DNA from 4 places in the Bradyrhizobium sp. USDA 3315 genome. Region 1 is predicted to be linked to each of the others. Evidence: riboswitches for the same ligand, from Rfam matches in the RefSeq annotation. Region 1 holds a riboswitch; each other region holds the start of a gene.
What was found. Region 1 has a riboswitch for cobalamin ahead of metE (5-methyltetrahydropteroyltriglutamate--homocysteine S-methyltransferase). Riboswitches for the same ligand answer to the same signal wherever they lie in the genome.
Positions count from the first base shown of each region.

Region 2: it holds a riboswitch for cobalamin, as region 1 does, so the genes downstream of both, ACVIYL_RS13485 (TonB-dependent receptor) here and metE (5-methyltetrahydropteroyltriglutamate--homocysteine S-methyltransferase) in region 1, are expected to answer to the same signal.
Region 3: it holds a riboswitch for cobalamin, as region 1 does, so the genes downstream of both, ACVIYL_RS38660 (DUF1636 family protein) here and metE (5-methyltetrahydropteroyltriglutamate--homocysteine S-methyltransferase) in region 1, are expected to answer to the same signal.
Region 4: it holds a riboswitch for cobalamin, as region 1 does, so the genes downstream of both, ACVIYL_RS11475 (TonB-dependent receptor) here and metE (5-methyltetrahydropteroyltriglutamate--homocysteine S-methyltransferase) in region 1, are expected to answer to the same signal.

Region 1 is NZ_JBSRYP010000001.1:9,254,451-9,262,084, reverse strand. Features, by position in the region: gene ACVIYL_RS43180 (hypothetical protein) at 1-234, shown strand, start outside; gene ACVIYL_RS43175 (hypothetical protein) at 448-651, opposite strand; gene metE (5-methyltetrahydropteroyltriglutamate--homocysteine S-methyltransferase) at 698-3,028, opposite strand; cobalamin riboswitch at 3,133-3,357, opposite strand; partial or broken gene ACVIYL_RS43165 (isocitrate lyase/phosphoenolpyruvate mutase family protein) at 3,391-4,081, opposite strand; gene ACVIYL_RS43160 (hypothetical protein) at 4,210-4,353, shown strand; partial or broken gene ACVIYL_RS43155 (ribonucleotide-diphosphate reductase subunit beta) at 4,390-4,554, shown strand; gene ACVIYL_RS43150 (hypothetical protein) at 4,814-5,026, shown strand; gene groL (chaperonin GroEL) at 5,604-7,244, opposite strand; gene groES (co-chaperone GroES) at 7,328-7,634, opposite strand, start outside.
Region 2 is NZ_JBSRYP010000001.1:2,943,055-2,950,688, reverse strand. Features, by position in the region: gene gspD (type II secretion system secretin GspD) at 1-558, shown strand, start outside; gene ACVIYL_RS13495 (tetratricopeptide repeat protein) at 635-1,108, shown strand; gene ACVIYL_RS13490 (PepSY domain-containing protein) at 1,116-2,615, opposite strand; gene ACVIYL_RS13485 (TonB-dependent receptor) at 2,618-4,894, opposite strand; cobalamin riboswitch at 5,002-5,196, opposite strand; gene ACVIYL_RS13480 (CobW family GTP-binding protein) at 5,427-6,356, opposite strand; gene ACVIYL_RS13475 (amidohydrolase family protein) at 6,358-7,634, opposite strand, start outside.
Region 3 is NZ_JBSRYP010000001.1:8,222,316-8,229,949, forward strand. Features, by position in the region: gene ACVIYL_RS38640 (precorrin-8X methylmutase) at 1-379, opposite strand, end outside; gene cobG (precorrin-3B synthase) at 379-1,542, opposite strand; gene cobN (cobaltochelatase subunit CobN) at 1,539-4,787, opposite strand; gene cobW (cobalamin biosynthesis protein CobW) at 4,787-5,821, opposite strand; gene ACVIYL_RS38660 (DUF1636 family protein) at 5,818-6,192, opposite strand; cobalamin riboswitch at 6,287-6,498, opposite strand; gene cobO (cob(I)yrinic acid a,c-diamide adenosyltransferase) at 6,535-7,188, shown strand; gene ACVIYL_RS38670 (cobyric acid synthase) at 7,200-7,634, shown strand, end outside.
Region 4 is NZ_JBSRYP010000001.1:2,515,297-2,522,930, forward strand. Features, by position in the region: gene ACVIYL_RS11465 (ABC transporter substrate-binding protein) at 1-277, opposite strand, end outside; gene ACVIYL_RS11470 (hypothetical protein) at 518-691, opposite strand; gene ACVIYL_RS11475 (TonB-dependent receptor) at 804-3,086, opposite strand; cobalamin riboswitch at 3,196-3,393, opposite strand; gene ACVIYL_RS11480 (FecCD family ABC transporter permease) at 3,506-4,549, shown strand; gene ACVIYL_RS11485 (ABC transporter ATP-binding protein) at 4,546-5,319, shown strand; gene ACVIYL_RS11490 (IS4 family transposase) at 5,568-6,731, shown strand; gene ACVIYL_RS11495 (ABC transporter substrate-binding protein) at 6,724-7,632, shown strand.

The DNA of each region.
Region 1 (7,634 bases):
AGCGAGACGGCAACGCTGGCTCGCCACGAATATTATGATCTTTGTGGCATTACCGTTCAGGGGGTGGTGCGCACGGATGACTATGTTCGATTAGAGTGCTCCAACGGTTTCCAGGCGTTCGCTTTCGATCCGGTCTTTTTGGTGAACTGCATATCGGCGTATGGCTTCCGCTTGAATGACATAGAATACTATGATGTCTGTAACCTCCTCCATTTCAAAAAAAGAAAATCCTGAAATGAGTGGTCAGCATAATGCCAACCGTGCCCGGAAACAGATGTTAGATCCTCGACGCCAGCCGGATCACTAGAAAGCAAGCAGCAGGGAAGGCCACCGCCATCGCTTCACCTCATGCGACAACGCCAAGGGATACAAGTGATCAAGGTGTGAGGCGACTTTCCGCAAAACGGCGGGTATCGGACTTGCGTCCGGCCGGGTCGGTTACTGACTTCACGAGGCTGACACCCCCGATGTTCCGAGATGGATAGCGAGAATGTCCTCTGGAGTCTCTCGGACCTCGATCGTCTGAGCGCCGCTGCCGACGAACTCCAGGATCGTCTTGTCGCCGTCCCGCCACATCCCGCCCACCAGCGAGAAGTTGACATAATACGGCTTGCCGCTGTCGAAGCGGGTACATCTGATCCAGAAGCGCATCGGCATTCTCCGGTTGGGCGGGCGTCGGCGATCCGCGTTTCCGCGCCTATAACGCCTTGCGCAACTCGCGTGCGGCAGCGACCATGTTGACGAGCGCGGGACGCACTTCCTCCCATCTGCGTGTCTTCAGGCCGCAATCGGGATTGATCCAGAGCTGCGAGTCCGACAAACGTTTTCGGGCCAGCGTGATGAGGTCCCTCATCTCGGTGGTTTCGGGGACGCGTGGAGAGTGGATGTCGTAGACTCCAGGACCGATATCGTTAGGATATTTGAAGCTGGTGAACGCATCGAGCAGTTCCATCTTGGACCGCGACGTCTCGATCGAGATGACGTCGGCGTCCATCGCCGCAATCGCGTCGATGATGGCGTTGAACTCCGAGTAGCACATGTGGGTGTGGATCTGCGTGGCATCGGCAACGCCCGTCGAGCAGATGCGGAAGCTTTCCACGGCCCATTCGAGATAGGTCTTCCACTCGGAATGACGCAGCGGCAGGCCTTCGCGCAAGGCGGCTTCATCGATCTGGATCATGGTCGCTCCGGCCTTTTCGAGGTCGGTAACCTCGTCGCGGATCGCGAGTGCGATCTGGCGGCAGGCTTCGCTGCGCGGCAGGTCGTCGCGAACGAACGACCAGTTCAGGATCGTCACCGGTCCGGTGAGCATCGCCTTCATCGGCTTCTTGGTCAGCGATTGCGAGTAACGCCACCACTCGACCGTCATCGGTTTCGGCCGGGAGACGTCACCGAACAGGATCGGCGGACGAACATAGCGCGAGCCGTAGGACTGCACCCAGCCATACTGGGTGAAGACGAAGCCGGAGAGCTGTTCGCCGAAATACTGCACCATGTCGTTGCGCTCGAACTCGCCATGAACCAGCACGTCGAGCCCGATCTCCTCCTGCCAACGTACGGTGCGGGCAGTCTCCTCCTTGAGGAACTGCTCGTATTGGGCGTTGGTCAGTGTGCCCTTGGCGTGGGCCGCGCGAGCATTGCGGACGTCGGCGGTTTGCGGGAACGAGCCGATAGTCGTCGTTGGGAAGGCAGGCAGGGCAAAGCGTTTGCGCTGGACTTCGGCGCGGCTGGCAAAGGCGCTGGTGCGACGGCGCATCGCGTCGTCGATCGCCGCCATCCCCTTGGCAACGGCCGCGTCGTGGATCTTGGGCGAGGTCTGGCGTGCCTTGGCGGCCTTGTCCGAGGCGGCTAGGGCGTCCGCGACGCTGGCGTCGCCGGCCAGTGCCTTCGCCAGCGTAGAGAGTTCGGCGATCTTCTGCACGGAGAAGGCAAGCCAGCTCTTCACATCCGGGTCGAGACCGGTCTCAAGCTCTAAGTCGATCGGCGTGTGCAGTAGCGAGCAGGACGGAGCGATCTGGACGCGGCCAGCGCCAAGCTTGGCGATGACCGGCTTGTAGCGCTCGACCAGCGCCGACAAATTGGAGCGCCAGACGTTGCGGCCGTCAATGACGCCGAGCGAAATCACGAGATCCTGGCGGGCACCGGATTCGATCTGGCTCAGTTGCTGCGGTGCGCGGATCAAGTCGACGTGCAGACCTGCCACCGGCAGGGCCAACGCGGTCGCGATAGTGTCGCCGATCGCACCGAAGTAAGTGGCGAGCATGATCTTGATGCCCGGTACGCCTTTGGCGAGCCGAGCATAGGCGCGCTGGAGCGCATTCCTCTCGGTCTCGTTGAGATCGAGCACGAGGCAGGGTTCGTCGATCTGGACCCATTCTGCGCCGCGCCTGGCGAGCTCCTGGAGAACCTCGACATAGACCGGCAGCAGGCCGTCGAGCAGCGAGACCGGATCGACCGAGGCATCATGGCTCTTGCCGAGCTTCAGGAAGGTGACAGGGCCGACGAGCACCGGACGGGTCTGATATCCGAGCGCTTTCGCCTCGTCATACTCTTCGATCACCTTGCGGGACGAGAGCTTGAATGTCTGTCTCCTGTGAAATTCCGGGACCATGTAGTGGTAATTGGTGTCGAACCACTTGGTCATTTCCTGCGCTGTCGCGCCGTGGCCATGGTGGGCGTGACTGCAGCTGGCGTCGTGCGCGTCGCCTTGCGAACCGCGCGCCATCGCGAAATAGGTCTTGAGCGAGACTGCTCCGCCCTTCCAGCCATAGGCCTCGGGGATGGCGCCGACCATCACGCTGGTGTCGAGCACGTGGTCGTAAAGCGAAAAATCGTTCGACGGTATAATGGTCGCGCCGAGTGATTTCTGGCGTGCCCAGTTGGCGACACGGAGCGCGGCTGCAGCTTCGAGAAGTTGCTGCTCGCTAATCTTGCCGGCCCAGAAGCTTTCGAGCGCGAGTTTGAGTTCGCGGCGCGGCCCGATGCGGGGCGTGCCGAGTGTTGCAATTGGAACTGAAAGAGAAGTCATAGCTTTAACCCCATGTGGTGGGGGCAAAAGGCCATGGCGGACGCTGGCAGGGCAGCCGCGGATGCGGCAGCTGCTTGGCGTACCACCGGGACACCCCGCCCGTGGACGATTATGTTGTCGGGGCAGGTCTCCTGGCTCGCGGGTCGTCGCCTGCATCCGGCCTTCCCGAAGCTTTCGCTTCAGTGACACTGATGGATGCGGGCTCACCGCTTACAGTTGCGGGGGCAGCGCCGGCATTGCCTCAATCCTGAACGGATGGAAAACGCACCGGCTTCCCTCTTAGCTCCGGATCAAGCGGGACCCGGAGAACCTCGACGTCTCCGATTATCTGCAACGGCGGGCTCTCGTCAACCTATCGTCGATCACTTGCGTTGCGGCATGCCGGACGGAACGATTGTTTGAACGATCGAAGAATCGAGAGCTTCATAGTCGTGTAATCCAATTGCCGCATAGAGTTCCGCGCGCGTCTGCATCCGCTCTACGATCTTGGGCGTGCCACCATCACGTAAAATTGCAGCATACAATTCTGCCTGCGCCTTGTTCGCCACTCGCAATGAGGACACAGGCCAGATCACCATGGCATATCCTATCGCCTCGAACTCGGCGGCGGTGAAGAATGGGGTCTTTCCAAACTCCGTCATGTTCGCGAGAAGCGGCGCGCCGGGCATGCGCGCCGCAAAAGCACGGAACATCTCGGCCGTGTTGAGTGCCTCCGGAAAGATCGCATCGGCCCCGGCCTCCCTATAGGGCTTTTGCCCGGGCTACGGCGCCAGCGAGGCCCTCGCTGGCGGCGGCGTCGGTCCTGGCGATGACCATGAGATCGCGACGCGCTTTTGATGCCGGCGCGACCTTGGCCGCCATGTCATGCGCATCGGCGACTTCTTGTCGTTCAGATGGCCGCATTTCTTGGGCAGGATCTGGTCTTCCAGATGAAGCGCGCCGGCACCGGCATCCTCAAAGACGCGGGTGGCGCGCATCACATTCAGCGCCGCCTCACCGTAGCCGGTGTAGGCATCGACGAGCAGCGGCAGGTCCTGCGGCACGGACGATCTGCGTTTCCTTCCATCCCACGGAGACACTGACCTCCGTCAGCGGTCAGAAAGCGCTTCAAGCGCTTCGGCTCATTAAATCGAATGTTTCGTCGTCAATTCCGATGCCGTGTAAATCAGAGGGGCAATGGCGTGACGATCGAATGTCCGGGCGCAGCCGAGAGCGCCATTTTGCGGGTGTGCGGTATCGTCGACCACAAGCTTCAGTGGTTACAGGATGAGCTTCTCACCGCGATGTCCGGCGACTTCACGGTCGTGAACGAGTTCCTTGGGTGAGACCTGAAGGCGAGAGGGCTGTGGGACGAGGTGATAGTCTCTAATCGCCGCTATGCCCAGATCGGGCTCGCGCCTGTCTTCGCCGACGTTGAGAACGCGTTACCGTGGATGTCGGAGGCGATGGATCTGAAGAAGGAGAAGAACTCCTTCGAGACCGGCGACATCGAATACCAGAACGGTGGCGCGCTCAGCTGGGATTGAGCATCGGGTCACGATGACGACCAGTGCCTTTTCTAGTTGAAATCGCGCTTACGCGCTCAAACGGGCGGGGCGGGATTATAGTTTCGGACCCGCGCATCACTATGAAGATAAGTGGGAACTGGCGCACCCGATACGATTCGAACGTGTGACCTTTACCTTCGGAGGACAAAGCGCCCTGTGCGGCTTTCTTGAGACTGTGTCGTCGAAGTCACCAAAGGGTCTGAGCTTCGGCCTATGTTCACACGGAGCGAGGACTTCCATGTACGATGTCTACCTGAACGAACGGAACGACCTTCTCGTCGTTCCTCGCGGCAATTCCATTCCGATCGATCTCAATAGGAACTGGCGGAAGAAACGTATCGTACGCTCGGTAAGCGAGCAAATCCGCGAAGATGTCCGGGTCTATGGCTACCATCGGCGAAAGCTGCCGCTAAGTCGCTCGATGAAAACCTTTGCTGAAAAGCAGGCTTGATCTACAAACAACGAGTGATGGCAAATTGCAAACGGTCGTAAATTCGCGGCGTTTCATTTCCGGACCGATTGACGCACCGAGGGCTCCGAATCTCCTTCAGAGCGGGCGGCATGGCAAGCGATTGCCTGCCACACGCGGGACGTGACTTTAATCCGAGCGGTTTCTGCGCCTCAGTGGTCCACACGGTATGTCCGTGTCTGAAACCACGTCGCGACGGGTACCAGTTTAGGAACAGCGGGTGTGGAGTCGGGGTCCAGCAGCCGCGTCAAAATCCAGCCGAAGTAATTCTGCAAATCGGATCCGATTTCATCAAGTCATCTGCGGTCCAAAACGTTAGCGATCGCACCTGCCCTACGGCTCTACGGCGCCGATCAACGAGAGGCTTTGCGGGCTAGTTGGCTTCGTTCCGCTCGCAAAACAAAGCGATGCGATGAATAGCGTGTTCGTCCGGAGCGATGGTTAGGCCAAGATCCAGCTCGGTTTCTCAAAAAGGGAACCGTGAGCAAGCTGGGCGGCTCAGTCGAAAACCCTGGCATTGCTGCCAGGGTTCTGCCTGTCGATCCTTTGAGAGGCTGGATCAGAAGTCCATGCCGCCCATGCCGCCGCCCGGAGGCATTGCGGGACCGGGCGCGATCTTTTTCGGCAGCTCGGCAACCATCGCTTCCGTCGTGATCAGCAGCGCGGCAACTGAGGCGGCGTTCTGGACAGCGATGCGCACGACCTTGGTCGGGTCGATGATCCCCTTGGAGACAAGGTTGCTGTACTCGCCAGTCTGCGCGTCGAAGCCGTAAGGGTACTGATCCTTTTCTAGGACCTTACCGACCACGACCGAGCCATCTTCACCGGCGTTGATCGCGATCTGCCGAGCTGGCCAGGACAGCGCCTTGCGCACGATCTCGACGCCGGTCTTCTGGTCGTCGTTCTTGGTGCGCAGGACCTTGAGCTGCTCGGAGGCACGGAGGAGGGCGACGCCGCCACCCGGGAGAATGCCTTCCTCGACAGCCGCGCGGGTCGCATGCATCGCGTCATCAACGCGATCCTTGCGCTCCTTCACCTCGACCTCGGTCGCGCCGCCGACGCGGATCACCGCGACGCCGCCTGCGAGCTTGGCGAGACGCTCCTGCAGCTTCTCACGGTCGTAGTCCGAGGTGGTCTCCTCGATCTGCGCCTTGATCTGGGCAACGCGGGCGTCGATGTCGGCCTTCTTGCCGGCGCCGTTGACGATCGTGGTGTTCTCCTTGTCGATCATCACCTTCTTGGCGCGACCGAGCATCTGCAGCGTGACGTTCTCGAGCTTGACGCCGAGGTCTTCCGAGATGGCCTGGCCGCCGGTCAGGATCGCGATGTCCTGCAGCATGGCCTTGCGGCGATCGCCGAAGCCCGGAGCCTTGACGGCCGCGACCTTCAGGCCGCCGCGCAGGCGGTTGACGACGAGGGTGGCGAGGGCTTCGCCTTCGACGTCCTCGGCGACAATGACCAGCGGCTTGCCGGTCTGCACCACGGCCTCGAGCAGCGGCAGCAGCTCGTTCAGCGAGGAGAGCTTCTTCTCGTTGATCAGGATGTAGGCGTCGTCCATCTCAACGCGCATCTTGTCGGCGTTGGTGACGAAGTAGGGCGAGATGTAGCCGCGGTCGAACTGCATGCCCTCGACGACGTCGAGCTCGGTCTCGAGCGACTTGGCTTCCTCGACCGTGATCACGCCCTCGTTGCCGACCTTCTTCATGGCGTCGGCGAGGAACTTGCCGATCTCGGCATCGCCGTTGGCCGAAATGGTGCCGACCTGGGCGATCTCCTCGTTCGAGGTGACCTTCTTCGAGTTCTTCTGGAGGTCGGCAACGACGGCTTCGACTGCGAGGTCGATACCGCGCTTCAGATCCATCGGGTTCATGCCGGCGGCGACCGACTTGGCGCCTTCGCGCACGATGGCAGCCGCAAGCACGGTCGCGGTAGTGGTGCCGTCGCCGGCGGCGTCCGCCGCCTTGGCAGCGACCTCACGCACCATCTGGGCGCCCATGTTCTCGAACTTCTCCTCGAGCTCCACCTCCTTGGCGACGGCGACGCCGTCCTTGGTGATGCGGGGAGCGCCGAACGACTTCTCGAGCACGACATTGCGGCCCTTCGGACCGAGGGTGACCTGCACGGCATTGGCGAGGATATCGACACCGCGCAACATGCGGTCTCGCGCTTCTACGCCGAACTTGACTTCCTTGGCTGACATAATCGAATTTCCTCAGTTTAGTTCCTCATCCTTCGGCGCGCCCGGCAAGGCGCTCGTCAGGGGCGAGTGGTGGGAGCCCTGGACTAGGCGGCTTTCTTCTTGGAAAACACATCGGTGAGGACGCCCATGATGTCGCTCTCCTTCATGATCAACAGCTCCTGACCATCGACCTTGACCTCGGTGCCCGACCACTTGCCGAACAGCACGCGATCGCCGACCTCGACGTCGATCGGAATCAGCTTGCCGGTCTCGTCACGGCCCCCTGGGCCAACCGCGACGACTTCGCCCTGCGAGGGCTTTTCCTTGGCTGTATCGGGAATGATGATGCCGCCAGCTGTCTTCTCTTCAGCGTCGATGCGCTTGACCACGACGCGGTCGTGAAGCGGACGG
Region 2 (7,634 bases), 6.3 Mb from region 1:
GTGGTGATCAACAACCAGGTCGCGACCCTGCAGGTCGGCGACGTCGTCCCGGTCTCGACCGGCAGCGCGACGGTGCTGACCACGAGCAACACGGTGGTCAACACCATCGACTATCGCAACACCGGCATCATCCTGAAGGTCTCGCCACGCGTCAGCGTGAACGGCACCGTGCGGCTCGACGTCGAGCAGGAGATCAGTAATGTTCCCCAAAGCAGCGGCAGCACGGTCAACCTGACGCCGACGGTCTCGGAACGACGGGTCAAGAGCCAGATCTCGGTGGCCAACGGTCAGACCGTGCTGCTGGCCGGCCTGATCAGCGAACAGCAGAGCGGTGCCCGCAACGCGCTTCCGGTGCTCGACCAGATTCCGGGCCTCGGTGACGCCTTCGGACATCAGAGCAACGGCACCCAGCGTACCGAGCTGATCATCTTCATCCGTCCGCAGATCATCCGCAACGGCTCCGACGCCCAGACCGTGGCCGAGGAGCTTCGATCGAAATTGCGCGGCAGCATCGCCACGACATCGACCAATGCGCCGATCACCACCAGCTATCACTGAGCCGGGCAGCAGGATGCACCGCGTTCTCGCACAACGGACGGGCCTCTCGGCTTCGCTTGCGATCGCGCTTTGGGCGATGACCGCCTCTGTCGCGAGCGCCGACAGCGTCGCGCGCGGATCGGCCGCCTTCCATCGCGGCGACTATGTCCGGGCGGCTCGGGAGCTCGCGCCGGCCGCCGAGCGCGGCAATGCGCGCGCCCTCGGCATGCTCGGCTTCTTGTATGAGCACGGCTTCGGCGTGCCGCAGGCCTACGCAGCCGCCGCCGACTGCTACTATCGCGGCGCCGTGCAGGGCGACCCGTTCGCGCAGGCCCAGCTCGGCCTGATGTACGACAAGGGTCACGGCGTTCCGACGGATTTCGTGCTGGCCTACAAATGGCTCAATCTGGCCGCGGCCCGCTCGAACGGGCGGCAGCGCGATGCCTATCTCCGGTTTCGCGATGCGGTCGCATCCAAGCTTTCGACCTATGAGATCATTGCCGGACAGCGGTTCGCACTGGAATGGGCACCCGATCGGCCGGCGCCGGACGTGCACCTGACCGTCAAGTAATCGCGGCTTACGGGGGTGTGCGCACGAGGCTCGCCGATACGCGCCTGCCTCGTACCTTCCGCCGCCGCAACCGGCGCCACCCGATCACGATCCCGCTGATCGAGATAATCGTACCAGCCGCCGATAGCAGCCACACCACGACGTCGCGCGCCGGCCAGATGCGCAGCAGCAGCGGGACATCGAGGCTGTGCAGCGCGTTGAACAGCCAGCGGTAGGACCGGCGGCTGTCGTCGCTGCGCTCGAGGATCTCGCCGGTGACGGGGGAGATGTGCAGCCAGGTGCGGGCGGGATCGTCGAACCCGATCCGCAATACCGGAAGCTCGCGCGCCTGGTGCAGCGTGTACCAATAGGCGTCGGGTTCATCGAGCTGCCGCGCTGATGTCATCGCAGCGCCGGGCATTGCGTGTCGGGCGGCAGCGATGACCTCGTCGCGCGAGAGGGTCATCCGCGCACCGGTCACAGGATCGGCGATGCTGCGGCCGCCGTTGCCGTCGTCGAGCAACATTAACCGGTGTCCGCCGATCCAGACGAAGCAGGCCTCCACCGCAGGCATCGATGGCGACGACTGGAAGCCAGCGACGATGTCGGCCGTGTCATGGCCGCTATAGCCGATCGCGATCTCGCGGGTGACGCCGCGGCCGGAGAACGCGCCGCCGGGATTGAGCGACAGCCAGCCGCTAAACATCCAGGTCAAGACGCAGATGCCGCCGATCAGGCCGGCGATGTGATGCCAGGCCATCCAGCCGCGATAGGGCGAGACGGCGCCATCAGCGTAGCGGCGCATCAGCCGCAGGCGGAGGACGCCGATCCAGAAGCCGGTGACCGCGACGACAAGACAGACACCCGAGATCCACAGCACCACATCCCGCCACAGCGGGCCGTCCTTGCGCAACACGGTCGGATAGATCCAGTGCGGGATCGAGCCGAGCCAATTCCAGATCCGCTCGCAACGTGTGGTGTCGAGCGCGATCTCGCCGGTGCGCGAGGAAACGTAGAGTTCGGTGCCATCGGCGTCCCCGAGGCCGATCCGATAGAGCGGCCGCAACGGATCGAAGCGCGCGGTCACCGACCATTGGTCGCGCGTGATCGTTTCGATCAAGCGAGGCTGCACGGCATGCGGATGATGAGCGGCAATGGCCAGCGCCTGGTCCGGCGTGATCCGGTCGATCACGCTGCCGTCGGTCGCCGAAATGGTGATCGTCCCTGCCTTCCAGGCGGTCACCCGATAGACGGGCGTGTCGTCCATCATCGAAAGCCGCAGGTCACGCGGATAACGCTCGACACCCGCGATCGCCATCGCGCGATCAGGCGTGACCCGCACCTTGCTCCATGGAATGACAGGAAGCGCGGCGAGGCGCTCGCTGTCGGTAAGGCGCGGAAAGGCCACGTACATCATGACAAGGCCGGAGATGAACCACATCGCGAACAGGAGACACGTCGCAATGCCGATCCAGCGGTGGACGATATAGAGCCACCGCCGCCCGCGCCGGATCAGAGCGTTGCGCATGGTCAGAACTTCACGTTGACGGACAATTCGGCGGTGCGCGGCATGCCGAGCAGCCACTGCCCGGTGCCGTTCGAGGTCACCGCGTAAGCCTTGTCGAACAGATTGTAGAGGCGGAACGCGACCGTGGTGCGGTCGTCCGGCTTCCACCTGACGCCGCCATTGACCACGTTGTAGCCCGGACGCAGCTGGGTGTTGGCAAGATCGGAGTACATCGCACCGACGATCTGCACGCCGCCATAGGCCGACCAGTTGGGCGCGAAGTCCCAGGTCAGCCAGACGTTCGAGACCTGCTGCGGCACGTTGACCGGGACATTGCCGTTGAAGCTGACGATCTTGCCGCCGACCACCTGGCTGTTGTTGTCGTATCTGGCGCGCAACAGCGCAAGATTGGCGTCGACGCGCCAGCCGTCGCTCATCGCGAGCCCGATCGATCCTTCGACCCCGCGGGATGATTGCTGGCCGATCTGCAATGCCAGGCCGCCGGTGGGGTTGCCGGGATCGGGAATCGTGAGCCCGGTCTTGACGATCTCGTAGGCAGCCAGCGTCCACTCGCCGCGGCCGCCCCAGAACGACTGCTTGACCCCGATCTCGGTCTGCTTGCCGGTCGCAAGCTGGAACGTTTTCTGCGTGGTCGACAGTGAGATCAGATTGCTGACCGGATCGACGCCGACCGCGTACTGACCATAGAACGCGAGGTTCTTGATCGGCTCGTAAACGAGGCCAGCGCGCCAGCTGGTGCCCGATAGCGTCGTCTCAAAACTGTTCGCCGGCGTCTTGTAGTCGGTGCGATCGACCTCGGGACGATCATACCTGACCCCGGTCACCAGCGACAACTGATCGGTCAGCGAGAGACGATCCTCGGCGAACAGCGCGTATTGATTGGCGATCGCGTGGAAGCCCGGCGTGGTCGCCGTCGTCGTGGCGAAGAACGATCCCGGATCGAACACGTAAGGATTGACCGACGACGCGCCGCCATAGGGCGAGTTGTTGGTGTGGGTGAAGTCGATCCGGTTGACGTCGAACCCGGCAACGAACTGGTTGGCAAGTCCGAACACGTGACCGCTCAAGGTCGCGTCCATCCGGTTGCCGAGCTGCTTCTGGTCGTGGAAGATCTCGATATAGCTGGAGCGATCGATCAGCCGGCTCTTCGGATTCCAGGTGTAGTTTTCGATGTCGCGCCAGTGCCGCTCGCTGGTCAGGTAGTACAGCGTGTTGTTGACCTTGATGCCGTCGGCGACGTCCCACTCGGTCTTGAACTGGGTCCAGCTGTCCTGGTAGCGAATGGTGCTGTCGAGCGCATTGTAGTTCTTGAAGCGCAGCGCGTCCTGGATCGCGCCGTTGATCAGCGGCGTGCCGAAATAGCGCGACGGGCTGCGATCGCCGTAATCTTCCGAGAGCGTGAAGGCGAGATTGTCCGACGCCTGCACCCGCACCGCAGCGGAGACCACCGCGTTCGAGGTCTTGTCGCGATCGACCCAGCCGTCCGACATGTTGCCGGTAGCGTTGACGCGGTACGACACATTGGGATTGATCGGCCCGGTGCTGTCCACCGAGAGCCGCCGCGTCATGTTGCTGTCGAGCGAAACTTCGGCCTCGTTGTAGGGCGTACTGAGCGGTTTCTTCGGGATCACGTTGATGACGCCGCCGATCGCGCCTTCGCCGTACAGCACCGAGGCCGGGCCGCGCAGCACTTCGATGCGCTGCGTCGACCAGGTGTCGTAGGGGAACGTCAGCGTGCCGGAGCCGATATAGAAGCGCGTGCCGTCATACAGCGTCATCACCGAGTTGCTGCCGGCAAAGCCGCGGGTGCTGAACGACAGGCCGCCATTGCCGGGTGCCGGCGTTGCGATGAAGCCAGCCGCGTCCTGGGTGACGGCATCGAGCACATTATGCTGGCCGCGTTCAGCGATGGTCTGCGCCGTGATGACCTCGACGCTGGCCGGCGTCTGCAGCGGCGTCAGATTGAGACGACTGCCGGTGCCGCCCTGCGTGGTGGCATTGAGCGTCGGCGATGCCGATCCCCGTACGCCCGACGCTGCGACGCGCGGCGTGTTGCCGGTTGTTGCGATCGTCGCGGGCCTCGGCCGCGCCGCGGCGGCCACGGCACGGCTTCGCGCCGCGGGCTTCGGCCTTGCCACAGCGGAAGGCGCGACCTCAATCGGATCGAGCGTGGTTGGTGGAGGCGTTTGTGCCGAGCCTTCGGCCGGCAACAGCAGCGATGACAGGGAGCAGAGAAGACCGAGGCGCCATTTGCGCGCAACGGGAGAGGACGGAGACATGAAAAGGACTCGCGGTAACGTGGCACGTCACCGCGAACGCGGACTGGCGCATTGCCCAAAAGGCAGTGCTCCGATCCCACCAGGACGCCCCCGCCCGATGTGCTCGCGTGTGACCACGACTGACGGCAGGTCTCCTGGCTCACGGGTCATCGCCTGTCGGCGCCTTCCCGGGCCGATGGCCCAGTGGCAATTTGACGAAAGGCTCGCCGTTTACAGTTGCGGGGACAGCTGCGGCATTGGGGTTACCCTCGCACCGCATTCCCTTTTGATCCCCGAAGGGAACCGTCGGCAAAAACGATAGGTGCTGGCTGCAGGGCTGTCAATTCGATGCGATTGTCGCACACATGCTTTGCGAGATGCTGCTGCGGCGATGACACAGCGGCATCTGCGGGTGCCGCGGAGCTCCCTCTAATCCCGTCATCCTGAGGAGCCGCGAAGCGGCGTCTCGAAGGATGCACGGCCACAGCCGGGCCGTCCATCCTTCGAGGCTCGCTCTGCTCGCGCCTCAGGATGACGGAAACATAAGCTCACATCACTCAATGTCGACACATCCCTGCATCACCTCATCAATCTCCGCGCGCGACAGCGCACCCATCTCGGCGATGAACACGATGCGCGTGCGCGGCACGCCGGGCGACGGCACGCCGCCCGCAGCCAAGGTCGCGCGGCCGCCGGCGAGTTGAAACACGGTCAGCCGCCCGGGCTGCTCCACCGTCTCGAACAATCCCTTCGCCCGCGCCAGCTTCGGCGCCAATCTGCCGATCGCCTGTTGCAGGCGCGGCAGCACGACGGGCCGCTCCGAGGTCCAGCTCAGCGTCTCGAAGCGATCGGACGCCGGCCGTCGCGGCGCGGTCTCGCGCGGCGCCGGCACATGATCGAGGTCCGCCGGAAACACCAGCGCGGCCGGCACCTCGCCATGCAGCACCTCGACCACCACCGCCGCCGGGCGCACCGCACGCACGGCGTCGCGGATCGCGGCGCACGCGGCGGCGTCGGCCAGATCGACCTTGCTCAGCGCCACCACGTCCGCCGCCCGGAGCTGCGAGCGCAGCAGCGCATCGTTCAGCATCGCCGCAGGTTGCGTCGCGTCGACCACGCACAGCACCGTCTCCAGCGGCGCCTCCTTCCAGATCACGGGATCCATCAGGTTGCGCACGATGTCGGCGGGATCGGCGATTCCGCTGGTCTCGATCACGATGAATTCGGGACGCGGATCACGCCGCAGCAACGTGGCGAGTGTGCGCAGCAGGTCGCCCTCCAGCGTACAGCAGATGCAGCCATTGCTCAGGCTGACCACGCCGTCGCCGGCGCCGGCGATCAGCTCGGCGTCGATATTGATCGCACCGAAATCGTTGACCACCGCGGCGATGCGCCGTCCTTGCGCATGCGCCAGCAGATGGTTGACGACCGTGGTCTTGCCCGCCCCGAGGAAGCCCGCGACCAGCAGGATCGGGACCGGCACCTCAGCCCCCCGTGATAGGCCGGCGCACCGGCCGGCCGGGACGCGCCGCGACATCGAGGACACCATCGCTGATCAGCGGCTGGCCGCTGACCACGAGATGCCGCACGCCCTCCGCCGGACGATTCATCGCCGAGAAGGTCGCGCGATCGCTCAGCGTCTCGTAGTCGAACACCACGACATCGGCGTCGGCGCCGACCTGCAGCCTGCCTTTGGCGCGCATCGCCGGCGTGCTCGCCGACAGGATCTCGGCCGGGATCAGCGCGCATTTGCGGATGCCCTCGAGCAGCGACACTTTCTTGCGCTCGCGCACCCATTCGCGGATGAAGCGGGTGAAGCAGCCCGCCGAGCGCGGATGCGAGGTGGCATCGTCGGGCAGCGGCCAGGCGTCGCCGCTGTAGGGGCGGCCGTCCGACAGCGTCCACGGCATCGCGTCGGAGGCGATCGCGCCGCCCGGATACAGCACCGCCATATCGAGCAGATCGCGATGATGCGCGTTGTTCTCGATGTCGAGCACATGCCACAGCACCAAGGTCGAGGGCTCTTCGGCCTGTGCCGCCAGCAATTCCTCGCGGCTGCCGAAGCGGTGACCGTCGGTCACGCGCTGCACCGAATCGTAGCCGAGGCCGTTGCGCTCCTCGAATTTCGGATCGCTGAAGAAGGTCGCCGCCAGCACGGTCGAGCCGGTGCCGTAGGGATAGGCCTCCACCGTGATCGGCAGGCCCTGCGCCTGCGCTTTCGCGATCAGCCCAACACAGCGTTCGATATCGGTCTTGCTCGACGAGTTGAAGTGGCAGATGTGCATATGCGCGCCGGTGGCGCCGGCATAGCCGATCAGGCGGATATAGGCCTCGGCCGCGCTCTCGGGATCGATCCGCGACATGTAGGCGACGTGGGTGAAGGTCGGCACCGCATGATTCGCCGCGAGCTGGCACACCGCGGTCAATTCCTGCACGCCGGCGCCCGGCGCATAAGCGTTGAGAATGCCGATGCCGATACCGCCCTCGTTCAGGCCGATCGCGAGGCGCTCCAGGATGCCGCCGACCTCGCCTTCGGTCGCCACGTTTTCGATCCAGCGGCGATCGCGCATCGCGGCACCAAACGATTCCAGCGAGCTTTCCGAATTCGAACCGGTCATCGCGCCGATGCGCGCGAAGGCCCAGTTGGCGGCGGCGCCGTAGTTCAGCACCCTGCCCTTCTCGGCCTGGCGCTTGTACCAGGACGCGACCGGCAACACGCCGGCCTCGAGGTCGAGCGAGGTCGTCACCCCGTCGAACGCCT
Region 3 (7,634 bases), 1.0 Mb from region 1:
GATGCGGCCGCCACAGCTCGAGCGCCGCCGCGGAGCGCGTGTTGCGCATCGATTGAGCAAGCGCAGGCACCTTAACATCACCAAGCGTGCAGATGACTGCATTGCCGGCCGGCAGCCGCGCGCGCGTGATTCCCTCCGACACCATGCGCGCGTCGCAGAGGATTGGCGCGCCCTCCTGCAAGGCGGCTCGCGCGCGTGCAGCCATGCCCGATGTGAAGCGCACATGCGCTTCCAGGCCCACCATGCCGGCGGCATGGATCATGCGCACGACCACCGGCTCTTCGTCTGGCGTGAAGCGGGCAAGGTCGGCCTCGGAGCGGATGGTGGCAAAGGACTGGCGATAGATCGCCGCGCCGTCGGTCTCGTAGACGTGCGGCATCAATGGCCTCCCGTCAGCACGGTAGGATTTGCAACGAGGTACGAACTGATCAACCCTCGGAGGACCGGCGCATCCCGCGTCGCGCCGCGGCGGATCAGATCAAAGCCGTCAATTGTCGCAACGAGGGTGACATCCAAAGGACCGGAATGGGCACAGCCCTTGGCGCAGCCGGAGACGTGAAGCCGCGCATCGGGTGGGACATGCCGCGCGAGCGCCGATGCCAGCATACGCGTATCCGCATGCGCATCGCCGCAGCGCGGTGCGCCGCTGCAGGCGACCACGCGCAGCCTGGGATCACCGGCATCAGTCACGAGGTCCCCCCCACCGGGCATCTCGCGCATCCCCTCCACCAGCATCATCCGCCACGGCGTCATGCGAAGAGCCTGCGCACTCCCGGCAAGGTCGCTGAGCGTCTGGTGCGGCATCTGCCCGAAGGCGACGCCAACCAGCGCGCCGATTGGATAGATGCCCGGCATGGGACTCGATGATTGGCCGACTGGCTCGGCATCACCGCGAAGCGACCGCGGCAGGCTCGCGCCGCCGGCGAGATGAGCCGCCATCCGTCGCCGCTCACCCCTGGTTCCGCCGGAGGCGACGAACCATTCGGCCAGCGCCAGCGCGACCTGCACAGCCTCGCTCCGCATGACTGAAAGCCCGCGCTGCGCGCCATCGGCCCGCACCAGCAGTCCCCGGTTGCGATCGCGCTCGATCCTGATGTCGGCGGACGCATCCGCCAGCATCCGCGCATTGCCATCATCGATTGCGAAGCCGAACTTGGTTGGAAGATCAAGCGAGGCACCGGCAAGCCCCTGCTCAAGCTCGGTCGCAAGCGAGCGCGTCTCGTCGGCGGCAGTCCAGAACGGCGTCACCAGAATGTTGCGCTGCGCCTCGATGTCCGCGCCCGCGTCCAGCAACCCGAGCTCAGCGAGCCCATCGACCAGGGGCGGATAAGCTTCATCGCTGACGCCGCGGATCTGGAGATTGGCGCGGCTGGTCAGGTCGATCAGGCCGTTGCCGTATCGCGCCGCCAGCCTGGCGATTCCCGCTGCCTGCGCCGCGTCCAACCGTCCGCCGCGCGGGCGAATGCGCACCACGAGGCCATCGCCTGATAGCATCGGCCGCAGCGCGCCTGGACACCAGCCCTTGACCGCAACCGCACTCATGAGGCCTCCTGCAGCGCAGCCGCAATCGAATTGCGCCGCGTCTGCCAGAGCGAGGCTTCATGCAATCTCATGAAGCAGGTTTCGATCGCAGCCAGCGCCGCCGCGTTCTCGCGCGCCATGAAGCCGCGAACCTCGTCATTGCCGAGCGTCGCATCGTAGTAGAGATCGAACAGATGCGGCGGCACCGCGCCGGCAAGATGGGCGAACGCCGCCATGTGCTCCAGCGTCGCCGATATCTCGGCGGCACCACGGAAGCCATGGCGCATCATGCCCGCGATCCAGGCAGGGTTGGCCGCGCGCACTCGCACCACCCGTGAGATTTCCTCGGTCAACGCCCGGGCATGCGGCTGATCCGGCCGCGTCGCATCGAGGTGATAGAGCGATGGGGCTTTCGTGCCAAGACGCCTCGCCGCCGCCGCGATGCCCGCCTCGTGCGCGGCGTAGTCGGCCGCCAGCAGCAGATCGGTCTCCGGCAGATCCTGGGTGTGAACAAAACTGTCCGCAGCCGCGAGCCGCGCCTCGATGCCGGCGCGATCGGGCCGCATCTCGCCGTCGGATGCGAGAGCCCACGACGATGCCGACAGCCAGGCTTCGCCGGCCGCCTCGCGCGCCTCCAGTGTGAAGACGTCGGGGACCGACGAAATGCCAACGCCATAATGTCCGGGGCGAGGACCGAACACGCGCGCGATACGCTGCCGGTAAGGATTCTCGTCCGCCTCATCGCTGCGTTCGGACAACGCCTCCGCCGCGGCTTCGAACAACTGGGCCAGGCGTGAGAAGACGTCGCGGAACAGCCCCGACACCCGCAGCGTGACGTCGATGCGGGGCCGGCCGAGTTCCGCCGGCGCGATGATGTCGTAGCCCGACACCCGCCCCGATCCATGATCCCAGCGCGGCGCGATGCCGGCGAGATGCAGGGCCATCGCAAAGTCCTCGCCGGCGGTGCGCATCGTCGAGGAGCCCCAGAGGTCGACCACGAGTCCCTTCGGCCAGTCGCCGTGATCCTGCAAATGACGCCGCAACAGCTCCTCGGCGAGTTTCACGCCTTGGGCATGCGCCGACGGCGTCGGCACCGCGCGCGGATCGACCGCAAACAGATTACGTCCGGTCGGCAGCACGTCGCGGCGTCCGCGATAGGGCGAGCCCGACGGCCCCGGCGCCACGCGCCGCCCCGCGAGCGCATCGCGCAGCGCCGCCCTCTCCGCCTCACCGCAAGCGCCCTGCCCGAACACATGCAGGCCGTCGCCGAACTGGCTTTCCTTGAGGTCGCAGACGAAACGATCGATCTGCGGAATGGCCTCGGCCGCCGAGACCGACACGGCGAGACCGAGATCGTCCTCCAGCCCGGCGATGCGCGCTTCGTCGCGGATCGCGGCGATTAGGCGCCGCCGCCGCGCCGGATCGAGACCATCGGCGGTCGAATACTCATCGAGCAAGCGCTCGAGATTGCGCAGGCCTTCCGGCACTACGGCCTTCGCGAGCGGCGGCGGCAGATGACCGATCGTCACGGCACCGATCCGGCGCTTGGCCTGCGCGGCCTCGCCGGGATCGTTGACGATGAAGGGATAGACAACAGGCAGATCTCCGATCAGCGCCTCCGGCCAGCATGCGGATGACAGCGCAACCGACTTGCCGGGCAGCCATTCCAGCGTGCCATGCGCGCCGATGTGGACGACGACATCGATGGCCTGCTGCCTGAGCCACAGATAGAACGCGACATAGGCATGGCGCGGCGTGCGTGAGAGATCGTGATAGTCGGCGTCGCGCTGCCCTACCTCACCGCGCTCCGGCTGAACGGCAATGACCGATTTGCCGCAGCAGATCGCAGCGAAATGAAATGCGCCGTCACGGCAATCCCGATCATCCTCCGGCGCGCCCCATGCGCGGCTGAGATCGTCCTGCAGCAGCTCGGGAAGGCCGGAAAGCGCCGCGCGATAGTCGGCGACGTTCCACGTCAAAGTCCTCCGCAAAAGAATGTCGCCTAGCGACCGCACCGGCTCAAGGTCAAATCCCGCGGCCGCGAGATCAGCCAGCAATGCCTCGACCGAAGCCAGCGCATCGAGGCCGACGGCATGCGCGATCTGATGTGGACGGCCGGGATAGTTCGATAGCACCAGCGCAAACCGCTTCTCCGGTGCCGGCTTGCTGGCAAGCCGATGCCAGGCGGCCACGCGTGCGGCAATTGCAGCGACGCGCTCGGCATCCGGTCGATGCGCAAGATGCGCGAATTGCAGCTCGGGATCGCGCTCACCAGGCGATTTGAAGCTCACGACGCCTGTGAACAGGCGGCCATCGACCTCCGGCAGCACCACATGCATCGCGAGATCGCCGGGCGAGAGCCCGCGGAGCGACAAGGCCCAATCCTCGCGCCGCGCGGTCGACAGCGCGACCTGGAACACCGGGCATGATGCGGCGTCGAAGGGCGCCGTGCCGTCGTCACCGGCCGCGGAAAACGCGGTCGCATTGACGATCGCCGCTGGAGCGCATTGCGCGAACTGAACGCGCAGCCAATCGGCCACGCCCGCCGCCTTCAATGAAGTGACGAACACGCCATGAGCATCAAAGCCCCTCTCACGCAATGCATCGATCAATGCATCGACCGGCGCCGTATCGCCTGCCGCGAGGTAGGAACGATAAAACGTCACCAGCACGCGCGGCCGGCCGTCCGGTGCCGGCAACGCCGTGATGGCACCGCGCCGGGAATCGTAGACGCCGATCTCGGGAAGATCGATCTCGCCGACCACCGGCCCGGCATAGAGTCCGGACGCCAGCGCCAGTTGCGCGATCACGGCCTGCGCGGCAACCGGGCCGCCCTTGTCGCACAGCACCTTCAGACGGCGCAGCGTCGAGACCGGCAAGGTCGAGAATTCATCGAGCCGCAGATCGTCGCGGCCATCCGCCGGCAGCACCACCAGGGCAATGCCGCGCTCCTTCGCCAGCCGATGCACCGCGGCCAGCCCGTATGACCAATAGGGCTCGCCGCCGATCAGCCGCACCAGAATGCCGCGGGCGTGCGAGAGCGTCCGCTCGATATAGGTATCGACCGACAGCGGATGGCGCAGCTCCGCGAGATTGGCGAGCCGCAGCGACGGCAGCGCAGCACGGCCGCGCCGCCAGCCGGCCGCGAAGGCAGCAAGATCGCTGTCGGAAAACGACAACACCACGAGATCGGCCGGATCCTGGCCGAGGTCCCTTGGCGTCGCGGTCTCCTCAAGGCCGCGGCTCTCGCGGAAGACGACGTGCATCAGACACCAAGCCGTGCCCTGATCGCGGCTTCATCGATGTCGGCATGTTCGCCGATCACGACGAGCTTCGACTGCCGCGCCCGGGCACCCCAGGGCATGTCGAACTGATGCCGCACCCGCTCGCCGACCGATTGCACCAACAGCCGCATCGGCTTGCCTTCGACCGCGATGTAGCCCTTGGCGCGCAGCACGTTCTGCTCGCGCGCCAGCCCCTTGATCGAGGCGACCAGCGCGTCGACATCCGAAACTTCCGGAAGATCGATCACGACGGAATTGAAATCGTCGTGCTCGTGTTCCTCCTCGCCATCGTGATGCGACGGCCGCGCCGCGAGATCGCTTTCCGCCGCCGCCCCGAGCCCGAGGATCACGCGCGCGTCGATCGTGCCGTCGACGACGGGCAACATCGGCACCTCGCGCGGCATCTCGGCCGCGATCACCGCTTTCGCTGCCTTGATCCCCTCCGCCCCGGCGAGATCCGCCTTGGTCAGCAGCACGATATCGGCACAGGCGATCTGGTCCTCGAACACTTCCGACAGCGGCGTCTCGTGGTCGAGATTGTCGTCCGCTGCACGCTGCGCATCCACCGCGGCCGGATCAGGCGCAAAACGGCCGGCGGCGACGGCCTCGGCGTCGGCGAGCGCGATCACGCCGTCGACCGTGATCCGCGAACGGATCTCCGGCCAGTCGAACGCTTTCAGCAGCGGCTTCGGCAGGGCGAGCCCCGAGGTCTCGATCACGATGTGATCGGGCTTCACGTTCCGCGCTAGCAACTGCTCCATCGCCGGGATGAAATCGTCGGCGACAGTGCAGCAGATGCAGCCATTGGCGAGCTCGACGATGTTCTCGGCCGGACAATTGGCGTCGGCGCACGACTTCAGGATGTCGCCGTCGACGCCTTCGCTGCCGAATTCGTTGACCAGTACCGCGAGCTTCTTGCCGTTGGCATTGCGGATCAGATGCTGGATCAGTGTCGTCTTGCCGGAGCCGAGAAAGCCGGTCACGACGGTGACCGGAATTTTGGCGAGCGTGGTCATTCTGCGGCCTCCGGCACGACGGGAAGAGGTGGAATGCGGCCGAGCGATTGCTTGCGGAAGATTTCCGGACGGCTGCGCCACGGCACGATGCCGTCGGGCGCCGCCGCATAGGCGGAGGCACCGGCGATCACATCCGCGGCATTATCAGCGGACAGTCGGCCGTAGACATAGGACCAGCGCCCCGGCGCGCTGAGCGCGACCGAGCAACCTTGGCTGCAGGCCGACAGGCATGCGACGGGAACCAGATTGACGTCATCAGGCACGCCGGCCTCGACAAGCGCGGCATGCAGGCGTGCACCGGGCGCGAGCTCACCTTCCGCCGGCGTCTGGCCGGCGCGGCAGGTGATGCAGACATGAAGTGTAACGCTCATCGCCCTTCCTGGATTGACAGCGGGAAGCGATGAGGCACACGAACCGATTTTGGACAGGTTCGTTCCCCGTCGCGGAACACCCCGTCCGCCGGTTTCACAACATGCTGCGTTGGCAGGTCTCCCGGCTTGCGGAGCAGGTTTTACCCTTCGATGCCCACCTTCCCGACTCCGTATGGAATCAGTGGCTTGGGCATCTCTCCGGTCACGGTCGCGGGGGCGGCTGCGCTTCGGGCCCGATTTAGCGGAGCCCTATCGCATTCCCTCTTCGCCTGTCGTAGGACAGGAACCAACGCAGGACCACCATTCGTCCAAGCCTCGCACTTGTCAAGCCGAAGGAATGTGATGACTTCTGATGGAAAGGACGCTGAAGACGGCGCCGTCGGCACCGATCTTTCGCCGGATGCGCGCCACGCGGACAAGATGGCGAAAAAGAAGGCCGCCCGCGACCGCATCATGGCGACCAAGAGCGGTGAAAAGGGCCTGATCATCGTTCATACCGGCGCCGGCAAAGGAAAATCGTCCTCCGCGTTCGGCATGATCGTGCGCTGTGTGGCGCACGGCTTTCCCTGCGCCGTGGTGCAGTTCATCAAGGGCGCCTGGGATACCGGCGAGCGCCGCCTGCTCACCGGGCATTTCGGCGATCTGTGTCAATTTCACGCCATGGGCGAAGGCTTTACCTGGGAGACGCAGGATCGCGCCCGCGACATCGCGGCGGCGCAAGCCGGCTGGGAAAAGGCCAGGCAGCTGATCGCGGACCCGAGCCTGCGCATGGTCGTGCTCGACGAGATCAACATCGCGCTACGCTACGATTACCTTGCGATCGCCGATGTCGTCGACTTCCTGACCACGTCGAAGCCGCCGATGACCCATGTCGTGCTCACCGGGCGCAACGCCAAGGAGGAGCTGATCGAGATTGCCGATCTCGTCACCGAGATGACGCTGGTAAAGCATCCGTTCCGCTCCGGCATCAAGGCCCAGCCGGGCGTCGAGTTCTGACGGGCATCACGATGGCGCGCGCATTGATGATCCAGGGAGCCGGCTCGGACGTGGGCAAATCGCTCATCGTCGCCGGCCTCGCCCGCGCCGCCAGACGGCGCGGCCTGCGCGTGCTGCCGTTCAAGCCGCAGAACATGTCGAACAACGCCGCCGTGACCGTCGATGGCGGCGAGATCGGCCGCGCGCAGGCGTTGCAGGCGCTCGCCGCCGGCGTCGAGCCGCACACCGACATGAACCCGGTGCTGCTGAAGCCCGAGACCGATGTCGGCGCCCAGGTCATCGTGCACGGCAAACGGATCGCCACCGCACGCGCGCGCGAATATGCCGGCATGAAACCATCGCTGATGGGCGCGGTGCTGGAGAGTTTTGCGCGCCTGAAGCAGCGCGCCGATCTGGTGCTGGTCGAGGGCGCCGGCAGTCCCGCCGAGGTCAACTTACGCAAAGCC
Region 4 (7,634 bases), 6.7 Mb from region 1:
GCGACGCCACCGACGCCGGGCCGCCGAGTGCAAGGATGACATCCACATTCGCACCGACCAGCTCCGAGGCGAGGCCTGGAAGGCGCTCGAGCTTCGATTCGGCAAATCGCGGTTCGATGACGATGTCGCGTCCTTCGAGATAGCCGCGGTCGGCGAAGTCGCTCAGAAGATTTTTCTTGATGGAATCGAAGAGCGGCGACGGGCCGCCGTTGACGAGGATTCCTACTTTTCTGGGAGCTTGTTGCGCATCGGACGGGTCGCACATCGACGCGATCATGCAGAAGACCGTGAGCACTGCCTTCGCAAATCTCATGGCACCGCCCCCCAGCAAGGACCCAGCGTCCATGCGAGCCTAGCATTCAGGGGGTGGGCAACCAATCCGGAAGGGTGGTCCGGCCCATGACCTCGCTGCGACCTAATGTCTGCTTGGCGAGGATGAGCCGGGCTCGGTAGTTCGCAACCTACGAGGCCGCCGCGCGCGACTGCGCGGGATCGGTCGATCGATCTTCGCCGCGCCTCACAACGGCTCGTCATCATTGCCGTAGCGGTCGAGCTTCGGCGTGGCGATGTCGCCGTCCTCGTAGTACTCGTCGTCCTGTAGCGCTGCGGGTGGCGGAGGTTTCTTCGACTTGTCGTCGGCCTTGTCTTTGGTCTTCGTGCCGCCCTTGGTCTGCTTCCCGGCCTTGGCCATGCGTTTCCCCTGCGCGGGTCAAATCAGCTGCCGGAACTCTACCCCAGTTTCCGTGCGTTTGTAATATTCGGAGACGGTGCGGCGGGGCACACCCGCCCCACCGGATCATGCTCTAGAACGTCGCGCCGGCCTTTACCATGTAGGTGCGGCCGGGCAGCGGGTAGGCCGAGAAGCGGCCCTCGGTGAACGTGCTCGCGATGGCGTAGTCGTAATAGAGCGCGTTGAACAGGTTGTTCACGCTCAGCGACCAGAAGAAGCGGTCAACTTGCCCGCTCAGCTTGATATCGGCGGTGGCGTTGCCGGGAATCCGGCTCTGGGTGTTGGCCTGGTCGTTGTCCATGATGCGCGAGCTCCAGGCCCGCACCGTGGCGTCGAACACCAGATAGTTCTGCCAGATATTCCAGGTGACGCCGAGATTGCCGGTGTAGCGCGACACCAGCGGCACGTCGTTGCCGGCCCAGATGCCTTCGCGGAACACCGCGCGGGTGATCGCCATGCCGCCGCGCAGGGTGACGCTGTCGCTGACCTTGAGCGCCGCGCTAGTCTCCGAGCCGTAGCGGCGGGTGGGGTCGAGGTTGGTGTTGAAGAACAGCACCGGGTTGAAATGGATCTCGTTCTCGAGATCCATCAGATAGACGCTGGACTGGACCTGGAAGCGGTTGGTCCTGACGCGAAAGCCGCCCTCGACATCCTGCGAGGTCTGGGTCTTGAGCTGGAAATTCTGCGGGATCGGGGCGAAGGTCAGTGGGTCGAATGACGGACCCGACGCGACGCGTTCGTCGACATCAGGCGTGCGGAATGCGCGTGCCGCGCGGCCGAACACCGAGAAAGTGTCGGTCAGGCGATGCTCGATGCCGACATGCAGCGCGTATTGCGTCTCGTTGCTGTCGAGCGGTGCCGCCTGGGTGTCGAATGCGAATGGCGCATTCGGGTCGTAGCGATCGCGCGCCGAGATGCTGGTGTTCTGCACGCGCGCGCCGTAGGCGAAGTCGGTCGTCGGCAGCACGCCGATCGTGTGCTGCCAGTAGCCGGCCACGCTCTGCTGCTCGATATTGTAGATGTGGAACGGGTCGACGCCCTGATAGGCGCCGCGCGCCTCGCGGAAGGTCGAATCGTAATAGTCGATGCCGGTCAGGATCGTCGACGGCACGCCCAGCATCACGTTCTTGACGCTGAGCCGCGGCGTCAGCGACCAGGTCTGCAGCGCGGCGTCATTGTAGGTCGAGGCGAAGCTGATGGTCGGCACCGTGCCGAAGAAGCCGCTCTGCGTCTCGCGCTGCCGCCAGCCGCCGTCGACGATGAGGTCGACGCCGTTCATCAGCGTCTTGGTGAAGCCGGCGGTGACGCTGGCGGTCTGCTGGTTGGCATAGTCGAAGGGCGTCGCGGCGCCGCGGCGATCGGTGAGCAGCTCGTTCACGCCGATCGACGGATCGACCAGCCGTCCGCCGGGTAGGCCGAGCTTCTGGTCGCTGCCGGTGACGGTCAGGAAGGCGGTGAGATCCGGCGTCGTGTAGTTGATGTTGCCGACGGCGTTGCGCTGGTCGAGCGCATTGTTGACGCGGTAGCCGTCCGACTTGATGCCGTTGCCGTAGAACGAGGTGGACCACGGGCCGGAATTGAGTGCCGCGGAGACCGCGGCCATGCGGGTGTTGAACGAGCCAACTCCGGCCTCGGCCCGCATCGTCGTCGGCGGGCCGCCGACGCCGGTCTTGGTGATGATGTTGACGACGCCGCCCACCGCGTTGTCGCCGTAGAGCACCGCGCCGCTGTTGCCGCGCGTGATCTCGATGCGCTCGATCGAATCGAGCGGAATCGTGGTGAGGTCGAAGCCGGCCTTGTCGACGTCGTTGAGGCGGCGGCCGTTGAGCAGGAAGAGGGTATTGTCGGTCGCGAACGCGCCGAAGCCGCGCAGGTCGACCGACGTCTTGGCGCCGTTCGGTCCGCCATAGGGCGTTTGCAGCTGCACGCCCGGCACCTGCGCGAGGATCTCGGGCAACGACTGCACCGGCGAATGCGCGATGTCGTCGGCGGTGATCACGGCCGAGGAGGTGCCGACAATGCCGGCGAACTGGCGGCCGCCGGTGCCGCCCGTTCCGGTGGCCACACCGGTCCCTGTCGTGCCCGATCCGGCTCCGCTGCCTGTATTGTTGCCTTGCGAGGTGCCCGGCGCCGGGCGTCGCGGCGCCGGCGCTTCGTCAGCGGCCGGCCTGGCGCGCGTGACGTTCTGGTCGCCCGGCTTGGTGACTTCGATCGCCGGCAGCTGATCGGGAGCGGGTGCCTGCTGCGCCCGCGCTGCGGAGACAAGGAATGCCGGCGCGAGCATCGTCGCCGGCGCGATCATCGTCGACGCGAGCAGAAGCGCGCGGCGCCGCCGATGGAAAGGGAAGGAGAACATAAGCAAGGCCTCGGCAACGTCAGTGGCACGTCACCGCGAACCAGTCTCACCATCGTGCTCACAGCATCAGGTGAAGCTCATGCCTGTACTCCCCGACCGGCAGCATCGCGTGTGACCACGGCTGACGGCAGGTCTCCTGGCTCGCGGGTCGTTACCCTTCGTCGCCTTCCCAGGACCGAGATTCCCAGTGGCCTGTGACGAAGGATTCACCGCATACAGTTGCGGGGGCAGCCGCGGCGTTGGGGAAGTTTCCCCGTACCGCATTCCCTTTTCATCTCATGAAAGAACCGTCATGTTCATCTAGGGTTCGGCCGGGTAGCAAAGTCAATCCGGCGGAAGTCGGGCAATGGCCGTGCGGCCACGGTTTTTGTCGAGTGTCGCTTGTCTGCCACGACGATCGTTGTAAGAGCATGGATCCGATGAGCGTGCAGGATTTTGCCTTGGCGGCCGAGGTCGCGGCGCGGCGCCGGTGGGGCGCCACCGCGGCGCTGCTCGCGCTTGTGCTGCTGCTGCTGGTGATCTCGCTCGGCATCGGGCCGGTGCGGCTGTCGCCGCTCGCGGTGATCGAGGCGCTGTTCGGCGGCGGCAGCGATGTGGCGCAGGTGATCGTGCGCGAGATCCGCCTGCCGCGCACCATCCTGGCATTCGCGATCGGCGGTATTCTTGGGCTGTCAGGCGCGGCGCTGCAAGGGTTGCTGCGCAACCCGCTGGCCTCGCCGTCGCTGTTCGGCGCGCCGCAATCGGCCGCCTTCGGCGCGGTGCTGGTGATCGCGCTGGGCCTCGCCGATGTGCGCTCCTACGCGCTGCCGGTGGTGGCGATCATCGCCGCGTTCGGCTCGGTGTTCGCGCTGCTTGCGATCGCCGGCCGCAATGCCGGGCTGTTGATCCTGATCCTCGCCGGGCTCGCGATCTCGAGCTTTGCGGGAGCCGCGACCGCGCTGGTGATGAATCTCTCGAGCAATCCGTTCGTGGTGCTGGAGATCGCGTTCTGGCTGCTCGGCTCGCTGGAAGACCGCAGCTTCCAGCACGTCGCGCTGGCGCTGCCCTTCATCATCGCAGGCGCCGCCATCCTGCTCAGCCAGGCGAGCGCCTTCCGCGCGCTGACGCTTGGCGAGGAGGCGGCGCAGAGCCTCGGCGTCGACGTCGGGCGGTTGCGGCTCTTCGTGATCACGGGCGTGGCGCTCGGCGTCGGCGGCGCGGTCGCAGTCACCGGCACGATCGGTTTCATCGGCCTCGTCGCGCCGCATCTGATGCGTCCCGTGATCGGTCACGATCCGGCGCGGCTCTTGGTGCCGAGCGCGCTCACCGGCTCGGCGCTGCTGCTCGCCGCCGACATCGCGGTGCGCATCATTCCCTCGACCTCAGACATCAAGGTCGGCGTGCTGACCTCGATCATCGGCGTGCCGTTCTTCCTCTGTCTGATCATGCGCGAACGCCGCGCGCTCGGCGGAGGCGTGGCATGACGCTGCTCTCGGCTGCCGCGCTCAATGCCTCGCTCGGCAGCCGCAAGGTGCTGCACGATGTCTCCCTGTCGCTGCCGTCGGGCCATCTGGTCGCGCTGGTCGGGCCGAACGGCGCCGGCAAGACCACGCTGCTGCGCGCGCTGGCCGGGCTGATCCCGTCGGGCGGCGAGATCCGGATCGGCGGCGATGCGCTGGCGTCGCTGCCGCTGCGCGAGCGCGCGAAACGTTTCGCCTATCTGCCGCAGGGCCACATGGTGCACTGGCCGCTGCCGGCACGCGATATCGTCGCGCTCGGCCGCTATCCGCACGGTGCGACCGATCCGGCGCGGCTGTCGCAGACGGATGTGGAGGCGGTGCTGCGCGCGATGCAGGCGGTCGACGTCGCTGAGTTCAGCGATCGCCGCGTCACCGAACTCTCCGGCGGCGAGCGCAGCCGCGTCGCACTGGCCCGGGTGCTCGCGGTGGAGGCGCCCGTGATCCTCGCCGACGAGCCGACGGCCTCGCTCGATCCGCGCCACCAGATCGACGTGATGCAGAAGCTGCGCAACGTTGCCGACACCGGCGTGCTGGTCATCGTGGTGACGCATGACCTGGGACTCGCCGCGCGCTTTGCCGATCACGTGCTGGTGCTCGCGGAGGGGCGGCTGGCCGCGCAGGGCGCGCCTGTCGAGGCACTATCGGAGAGCGTCCTCGCCAGCGTGTTCCGGGTCAGCGCCTATCGCGCCGAATTTCAGCGCGAGGCCGTCATCGTGCCGTGGGCGGACGTGTGATGAGGATGCGGCGTCTCCACGAGCTCAGTTCACCTCTCCCGCTTGCGGGGGAGGTCGCTGCGCTCGAAGAGCGCAGCGGGTGGGGGCTCTCTCCACTCAAAGAGCGTTCATTGCGGCACGACCCCGACCCCAACCCTCCCCCGCAAGCGCAGGGGTGTCCGGGGAATGATTCACTGTGTCGCGGTGCATGCTCGGCAGGACCGAGGCAAATCGGTCTTTTCTGGTTGTCGAGACACAGAGGGCCGAGCATGCGATATCGCGGTAGCATTTTTGGAAGGCTGCTTGAACCGATCAATCGACGGCAGTTTCAGACGGTTGTGGATCGTCTGGACGGGGATGCCTACGACAAGTCGTTCAGGAGCTGGGATCATCTGGTGGCGCTGATCTATGCCCAGCTTAGCGGCAACAGCAGTCTGCGCGGGGTGGTGACTGGCTTCAACGCCAATTCGCAGCATCACTATCACTTGGGAACCGGCAAGCTGTCGCGCTCGACGTTGTCCGATGCCAATGCCCGCCGTCCGATCGGCATTTTCGCGCAAACCTTTGCGGCGCTGTCGGCGATGGCGCGTCGCCAGCTGCGGAGTGAAGGCATGGAGATGGTGCGTCTGATCGACGCCAGTCCGATCCCGCTCGGCAAGGTCTGCAGTTGGGCGACGTGGAACGGCCGCATCCGCGGCATGAAGCTGCATGTCGTCTACGACCCAAGGAGCGATGTCCCGACCTGCGTCGAGATGACGGCCGCGAACGTCAATGACATCGAGATCGGCCGACAGACCCCAATCCAGCCCGCCACCACCTATGTGTTTGACAAGGGCTATTGCCGTTTCGACTGGTGGCAGAAGATCAATGATAGCAAGGCTTTCTTCGTTACCCGGGCGAAGACGAGCATCCGTCTTCGCTCGCTCAGGCATCGCGCCATCCGCAAGCGTAACGGGGATGGCTTCGAAATCCTTGCCGATGACGAGGTGAAGCTCACCAGCAAGGGCGATTCGCGCCTTCCAATCCCGCTCCGCCGCATCAAGATCAGACGCGAGAAAGGCGGCAAGATCACACTCCTGACCAACGACCTTGCCCGTAGCGCCGTCGAGATCGCCGCCCTCTACAAGAGCCGATGGCAAATCGAGCTGCTGTTCCGCTGGATCAAGCAGCATCTCGATATTCGCAAGTTCCTCGGCGCCAACGACAACGCGATCCGCCTTCAGGTGCTCGCTGCGATGATTGCCTACCTGCTGCTGCGCATCGCCGCTCACACCAACTGCATCAAAATGCTCCCGCTCAGGTTCGCCGAACTCGTCGGCCAGCTCCTGCTCACGCGTCGATCCCTCGCTGCCATCGACAAACCTCCGCCCATCAACCCCAGCCGTCGGAAATCAACCATCTCACCTGACCAGATGGAGCTCCGCTATGCCTGAATTTCCCCGGACACCCCTGCCGCAAGCGGGAGAGGGGGCGCACCTTCAGCGTGGCAGCCATCTCGCTTCGCTTCATCTTGGTGCGGTGGTCGCGATACTGCTGTGGCTTATTTCCGCCGGCGCCGCGTTCGCCGCTGGACCGCGCATCGTCTCGATGAATGTCTGCAGCGACCAGCTCGTGCTGTCGCTGGCCGACCCGGACCAGATCATCGGCCTCAGCCGCTTCTCGCGCGATGACTGGCAATCCTGGGCCGCGGAGAAGGCGCGAAACTTTCCGCGCCTGTCCGGCGAGGCCGAGGACGTGCTGCTGCTCAAGCCCGACCTCGTCGTGGTCAGCCTGTTCGACAAGCGCGCGACCCGTGATCTGTTGAAGGCCCACGGGCTGCACCTCGTCGAATTCGCGGTGCCGCGCACGCTGGACGAGGTGAAGAACCAGATCCGCGCGATGGGCGATGTGGTGCAGCATCCCGATCGCGCAGAGGCCGAGATCGCGCGCCTCGATGCGGCCACCGCCCGGGCGCGCGCTGCGGCGAGCGCGCATCACTACCGCGTGTTGCCGCTGGAGCGGCGTGGCTTTGTGCCCGGCGACGGCAGCCTGGTCAGCTCGCTGCTGGCCGTAACCGGGCTTTCCAACGCCGCCGGCGAACTTGGCGTCGGCGCAGGCGGGTTTGCTTCGCTGGAGGCGATCGTAAAACTGCGGCCGGATTTCATCCTGGTGTCGGAAGCCGGCGACCGCGCCGAGGATGACGGTCGCGCCTTCCTGCTGCATCCGGCGCTGGAGCGCTTCTATCCGCAAAGCAAGCGCATCGTGCTGCCGGAGCGGCTCACGGTGTGCGGCGGCGTGATGCTGGCGGATGCGTTGGATCGCCTGACGGAAGAGTTGCAGCGAGTGACGCAGTGACC